2 regions of the Streptomyces sp. NPDC057623 genome follow, and region 1 is predicted to be linked to the other one. Evidence: riboswitches for the same ligand, from Rfam matches in the RefSeq annotation. Region 1 holds a riboswitch; the other holds the start of a gene.

The links. Region 1 has a riboswitch for S-adenosylmethionine ahead of thrC (threonine synthase). Riboswitches for the same ligand answer to the same signal wherever they lie in the genome.
Region 2: another riboswitch for S-adenosylmethionine. It lies ahead of ACFU95_RS27375 (aminotransferase class V-fold PLP-dependent enzyme); the one in region 1 lies ahead of thrC (threonine synthase).

The regions. Positions count from the first base shown of each region.
Region 1 covers NZ_JBHVGZ010000039.1:55,954-59,357, forward strand. Annotated here, with positions in the region: gene ACFU95_RS31630 (glucosyl-3-phosphoglycerate synthase) at 60-1,004, opposite strand; SAM riboswitch class I at 1,141-1,279, shown strand; gene thrC (threonine synthase) at 1,298-2,584, shown strand; gene ACFU95_RS31640 (MoaD/ThiS family protein) at 2,693-2,968, shown strand.
Region 2 covers NZ_JBHVGZ010000030.1:35,484-38,887, reverse strand. Annotated here, with positions in the region: gene trpD (anthranilate phosphoribosyltransferase) at 1-964, shown strand, start outside; SAM riboswitch class IV at 1,049-1,165, shown strand; gene ACFU95_RS27375 (aminotransferase class V-fold PLP-dependent enzyme) at 1,310-2,677, shown strand; gene ACFU95_RS27370 (glycerate kinase) at 2,632-3,404, opposite strand, start outside.

The sequences.
Region 1 (3,404 bases):
GTGCGGTTCCGCTCAGTGGCGGGCTCTCGTACGCCCTGTATACGGCCGGTTTCCGGCGTTTACGCGACCTTGCGCGTCGCATACTCGGCGATCTCCACCATCGGCGGCCGCTCCTCCGTGTCCACGGAGTACGTACGCGGCTCGAACCCGTCCTCGCCCCGCTCGAACTGGGTGAGGGAGGGCCGGACCAGGTGTCCGCGGGCCAGCCGCAGCTGGGCCGTGCGGTAGATCGCGGCGGACATCCGGCCGAGCGCCTGCCCGTCCTGGTGCCGGTGCTTGCGCACCCCCACGTCCACCTGGGCCAGCGCGTCCAGGCCCACCAGATGCAGGGCGTCGACCAGCATGCCCAGCTCGACGCCGTACCCGACGGGGAACGGGAGCTGTTCCAGCAGGCCGCGGCGAGCCGCGTACTCGCCACCGAGCGGCTGCACGAAACCGGCCAGCTGGGGCCAGTGCATGTTCAGCAGCGGACGGGCCATGAGTTCGGTGACGCGTCCGCCCTGACCGGCGGCGCCGCCCAGCGGACGGTCGTACATGCCCTTGACCAGATCGACGTCGGGGTCGGTGAGCAGCGGGCCCACGATGCCGGAGACGAAGTCGGAGGAGAACTCCCTCAGGTCGGCGTCGATGAAGCAGACGACGTCCCCGGTCGTGACGAGCAGGGAGCGCCACAGCACCTCGCCCTTGCCGGGCACGGCCGGGATACGCGGCAGGATCGCGTCCCGGTGCACCACGGTCGCGCCCGCCGCGGCGGCCACCTCGGAGGTGCGGTCGGTGGAGCCCGAGTCGACGACGACGATCTCGTCGACCAGCGGCACCTGCCGCATGAGGTCGTGACGGATGACCGCGACGATGTCGCCGACCGTCTCCTCCTCGTCGAGCGCGGGCAGGACGACGGAGACCGACTGGCCCGTACGCTGTTTGGCGGCCAGGATCTGGTGGAGCGGACGATCGGTCGCGGACCAGGAGCGGGTGCTCAGCCAGCGCTCGACTTCTTCCAGCACGTAGGCGGCTCCTTAGCGTGTGATCCATCTCGCGGTTCGGACGACTATCTCAACTGTCCTGGTTGTCGGTTACAGTCTTGAACAACGCGGGTGACCATCGCATGTCCTGACCGGCCCGCCGACCACAACTTCATACCGCTCATCCAGAGGGGCAGAGGGATACGGCCCGATGAAGCCCCGGCAACCCTCCAGCCGGTCTCGTTCACGCGAGGCTCCCGGCTAGGGAAGGTGCCAAATCCGTCTCACGGCGAGATGCGTCGTGAGGAAGATGAGGAGAAAGGGCCTCGCCTCACATGGCTGCGCAGACTGTTGCAAGCACCACCGAATCCACCGTAGACCTCGGCCCCGCCGCGGCGCTTTCCTGCCGTGAGTGCGGCCACCGGGTCCCCCTCGGACCGGTCTTCGCGTGCGAGGAGTGTTTCGGCCCGCTGGAGATCGCCTACGACTTCTCGGCCTACGGCGCCGAGGAGCTCCGCAAGCGGATCGAAGCGGGCCCCGCGAACATCTGGCGCTACGCGCCTCTCCTTCCGGTTCCGGCCGACGTGGCCACCAAGCCGAACATCAACCCCGGCTGGACCCAGCTCGTCAAGGCCGACAACCTCGCGCGTGAGCTGGGCGTCGACGCCGGCAAGCTGTTCATCAAGGACGACTCCGGCAACCCGACGCACTCCTTCAAGGACCGTGTGGTCGCCCAGGCCCTGGAGGCCGCCCGCGCCTTCGGCTTCACCACCCTCTCCTGCTCCTCCACCGGCAACCTCGCCGGTGCGGTGGGCGCCGCGGCCGCCCGGGCCGGCTTCCGCTCCTGCGTGTTCATCCCGCACGACCTGGAGCAGGGCAAGGTCGTCATGGCCGCCGTCTACGGCGGCGAGCTCGTCGGCATCGAGGGCAACTACGACGACGTGAACCGCTTCTGCTCCGAGCTGATCGGCGACCCGGCCGGCGAGGGCTGGGGCTTCGTCAACGTCAACCTGCGGCCGTACTACGCCGAGGGTTCCAAGACCCTGGCGTACGAGATCTGCGAGCAGCTCGGCTGGCAGCTGCCGGACCAGCTGGTCGTGCCGATCGCCTCCGGCTCGCAGCTCACCAAGATCGACAAGGGTCTCCAGGAGCTGATCAAGCTCGGGCTCGTCGAGGACAAGCCGTACAAGATCTTCGGTGCCCAGGCCGAGGGCTGCTCGCCGGTGTCGACGGCGTTCAAGGCCGGCCACGACGTGGTCCGCCCGCAGAAGCCGAACACCATCGCCAAGTCGCTGGCGATCGGAAACCCGGCGGACGGTCCCTACGTCCTGGACATCGCCCGCCGTACCGGCGGTGCGGTGGAGGACGTGACCGACGAGCAGGTCGTCGACGCGATCAAGGTGCTGGCCCGGACCGAGGGCATCTTCGCGGAGACCGCCGGCGGGGTGACCGTGGGTGTGACGAAGAAGCTGATCGAGAACGGGCTGCTCGACCCGGCGAAGACGACGGTCGTCCTCAACACCGGCGACGGTCTCAAGACGCTGGACGCGGTGGCCGGTACGGGGCTCACCGCGACCATTCGTCCCAACCTCGATTCGTTCCGCGAGGCCGGACTCGCCTAGTCGTTCGTCCGCGGGCCGGTGGGGGCCGGTCGCGCCCACGCGGCGGCAGCCGCACATGCAACACAGCCCCGCGCCCCTGAGGGCGACTACCTGACCGGAGGTCACAACGTGAGCGTCAACGTCCGCATCCCCACCATCCTGCGCACCTACACGGGTGGCCAGGCCGAAGTGGCCGCCGAAGGCGGCACCCTCGGTGAGGTCATCGCCGACCTGGAGAAGAACCACACCGGGATCGCCGCCCGGGTGCTGGACGACCAGGGCAAGCTGCGTCGGTTCGTCAACGTGTACGTCAATGACGACGACGTCCGTTTCGAGCAGGGCCTGGAGACCGCGACCCCGGACGGTGCGGGCGTCTCCATCATTCCGGCCGTCGCCGGCGGCTGAGCCTGACCGAATGACCGATCATTACCATCGGTAACCCCGGTCACCGAGAGTTCATCGAATTGCCCCCTCCGTGAGAGAAGCGGAGGGGGCAATTCTGTGTGGTTGAGCGAGGTACAGTTGGGGAACGCGCCGCTGATCTACAGGTCGGCAGCCCTTGAATTCCACCGCGAGCCCGACAAGAAGTAGCCAAAGTGTGCGGGTTTTTTGCGGCTTTTGTTCCCTTTGCCGGGCCCGACTTGACCTGAAGTCAGAGGAATTGTCCCCACATTCCCGACCGGTCGTGCCCGGATTTCTCGTCCGATTGACCTGTTGCAGACGGCAGTTGGGCAGATACATTCAGCCGCGGTCGACGCGTTCCGGCGCACGCCCCCGACCGATGGGGGGTGAGGTCTGACCCGGATCCGCGAAGTGTGGATCTGTGCAAGGGCCAGTAATA
Region 2 (3,404 bases), on a different contig from region 1:
CACGGCATGGGCGATGGACCGCTTCATGAGCGGCGAGGCCTCGGACGCCCAGATCGCCGGCTTCATGGTGGCCCTGCGGGCCAAGGGCGAGACCGTCGAGGAGATCAACGGCCTCGTCGAGGCGATGTACGCCCACGCCCAGCCGCTGGACATCCCCGGCCCGGCCGTCGACATCGTCGGCACGGGCGGCGACCGCGCCAAGACGGTCAACATCTCGACGATGTCAGCCATCGTGATCGCGGGCGCCGGGGCGAAGGTGGTCAAGCACGGCAACCGCGCGTCGTCGTCCGCGAGCGGCTCGTCCGACGTGCTGGAGAAGCTCGGCATCAACCTGGACCTGTCGCCGCAGGGCGTGGCGCGGGTGGTGGACGAGGCCGGGATCACCTTCTGCTTCGCCGCCAAGTTCCACCCCTCCATGCGGTTCGTCGGTGGCGTACGGCGGGACCTGGGCATCCCGACCTCGTTCAACCTCCTCGGCCCGCTGACCAACCCCGCCCGCGTCACCTCCTCGGCGGTCGGCTGCTTCGACACCCGGATGGCGGGGCTCATCGCCGGCGTGCTGGCCGAGCGCGGCTCGTCCGCTCTGGTGTTCCGCGGCGACGACGGCCTCGACGAGCTGACGACGACGGCCACCTCCCGGGTGTGGGTGGTCCGCGACGGCAAGGTGACCGAGGAGGCCTTCGACCCGCGCGACGTCGGCATCGAGCTGGTGCCCGTGGAGGCGCTGCGCGGCGCGGACGCGTCGTACAACGCGGAGGTCGCCCGGCGCCTGCTGGACGGCGACCCGGGGCCGGTACGGGACGCCGTACTGCTCAACTCGGCGGCGGCGCTGGTGGCGTTGGAGCCCACTCGGGCCCCGCTCACGGAGCAGATCCGGCTCGGTATGGCGAGGGCGGCGGAGTCGATCGACTCGGGGGCGGCCAAGCGGACGCTGGAGCGTTGGGTGGCGGCCAGCAACGCCTGAACCCGCCAGATGTGACGCAGGGCGCAGTCCGGATTCTGGACCGCGCCTTGCGCGTCGAAGATCGTGTGGCAGGATATTGGACCAGGTCATGAGTGACAGTCATGAGGCCCCGGCCGACTGTCCGGCAACCCTCCGTCCGTGGCGGGGTGCCCCGGGTGAAGACCAGGCCGTAGGCAGCGAGGTCTACGGCAAGCGCGGGCCCCTCTCGAAACCAGGGGTCCTGGTCGTTCGAGGGAGTCTTCCGTGAGCAAGCGAATGCGATAGGGCTGCTGAGCCCCGCCTCCGCACACCCTTTTTCTCTTTCCCGCATGCCCTCAACCCGCATGCCACTCACGGGAGTTCGCCATGTCTGTCTCCACCGCTGCCGTCGACCAGTCCGTTTGCACCCCGTTGCCCGTTCTGGGCCGTGATGTCACCGTCCCGCTCGTGACCGGCGGCGAGGTCACCTACGCCGCGCTCGACTACGCCGCCAGCGCCCCGGCCCTCCAGCGCGTCTGGGACGACGTCGCCGCCTACGCGCCGTACTACGGTAGCGTCCACCGCGGTGCCGGATACCTCTCCCAGCTGTCCACCGACCTGTTCGAGAACGCCCGCAGGACGGTCGCCGAGTTCCTCGACTGCCGGGACACCGACCAGGTCGTGTTCACCCGGTCCACCACCGACTCGCTCAACCTCCTCGCCGCCGCCCTCCCGGCCGGCTGCCAGGTCTTCGTCTTCGAGACCGAGCACCACGCCTCCCTGCTGCCCTGGAAGAATGCGCAGGTCACCTACCTCAACGCGCCCCGCACCCCGCGCCAGGCCATCGAGACCCTGGAGCGCGCCCTCGGCGACCGTGACCCCCACGGCCCGGCCCTGGTCTGCGTCACCGGCGCCTCGAACGTCACCGGTGAGCTGTGGCCCGTACGGGAACTCGCGGCGGCCGCCCATGCCCACGGCGCCCGGATCGTGCTCGACGCCGCCCAGCTCGCCCCGCACCACCCGGTGAGCGTCCAGGACCTGGACGTCGACTGGGTCGCCTTCTCCGGCCACAAGCTGTACGCCCCGTTCGGCTCCGGCGTCCTGGCCGGCCGCGCCGACTGGCTGCGGGAGGCCGAGCCGTACCTCGCGGGCGGCGGCGCCAGCCGCAAGGTCACCCGGCGCGAGGACGGGGGAGTGGACGTCGAGTGGCACGAGAGCGCCGCCCGCCACGAGGCCGGCTCGCCGAACGTCATCGGCGCCTACTCCATCGCCTCCGCCTGCAAGGCGCTCGCCGAGGCCGGGTTCGACAGCCTGGTCACCCGGGAGCAGTACCTGATCGAGCAGGTGCGCACGGGCCTCGCCGAGGTGCCCGAGGTCCGGATCCTCTCCCTCTTCGGCGACGACGCCCCGCGCGTCGGCGTGATCTCCTTCGTCGTCGACGGCTGGAACAGCTCCCACTTCGCCGCCGCGCTCTCCGCCGAGTACGGCATCGGGGTGCGGGACGGCCTGTTCTGCGCCCACCCCCTGGTCCGCACCCTGCTCGGCAGCGACCCGCAGACGCAGGGCGAGTGCGGTGCCCCGGACGCCGCTCCCGGCGAGAAGTCCCTCAACGCGATCCGGGTGAGCTTCGGGGCCGGTACGCCGGACGAGCACGTCGAGCGGTTCGTGAACGCCGTGAAGGAGCTCGTGGCGGACGGTGCCCGGTGGAACTACCGCACGGAGGACGGGCGTTGCGTGCCCGACACCTCCGCGTGAGCCGGTAGCCGGGCGCCCAGCAGGATCATCCGCAGGGCGCGTTCGGTCGCGTCCGTGAGGAGTTCGGAGGCCCGGACCAGGGCTTCCGCCAGGGCCATCGGCGCCGGCAGGATCGCACTGAACGCGTCCACGCCCGGCACCTCGTGGGCGCCCTCGCCGAGGGTGCCCGCCAGCACGAGCACCGGGCGGCCGTACAGCTTGGCCCGGCGGGCCACCTCGGCCGGGACCTTGCCCCGGGGTGTCTGGTGGTCCAGTGCGCCCTCGGCGGTGACGACGAGGTCGGCGCGGGCGAGGCGGGCGTCCAGGTCGAGGTGGCCCAGGAGCACGTCGAAGCGGGGGAGCAGACGGGCGCCCAGCGCGGCGAGCCCCGCGCCCAGACCGCCGGACGCACCGGTGCCGGGGCCGTGGCGCAGGTCGGTGCCCACGGCCCCCAGGTCACGGGTGAGGACGTGTGCCCAGTTCTCCAGGCCCGCCGAGAGGTCCTCGACCTGTGCGGGCGTCGCCCCCTTCTGCGGGCCGAAGACCCGGGCCACGCCGCGCTCGCCGCACAGCACGTTGTACGGGTTGCAGGCGACGAGCAGCTCGACGTCCCGCAGCCGCGGGTCCAGACCGGACGGGTCGATCCGCGCGAGCCGCGTCAACTCGCGCCCGCCACGGGGCAGTTCGAAGCCGTCGGCGTCCAGGAGCCGGGCGCCGAGCGCCTGGAGCGCGCCGGCGCCCCCGTCGG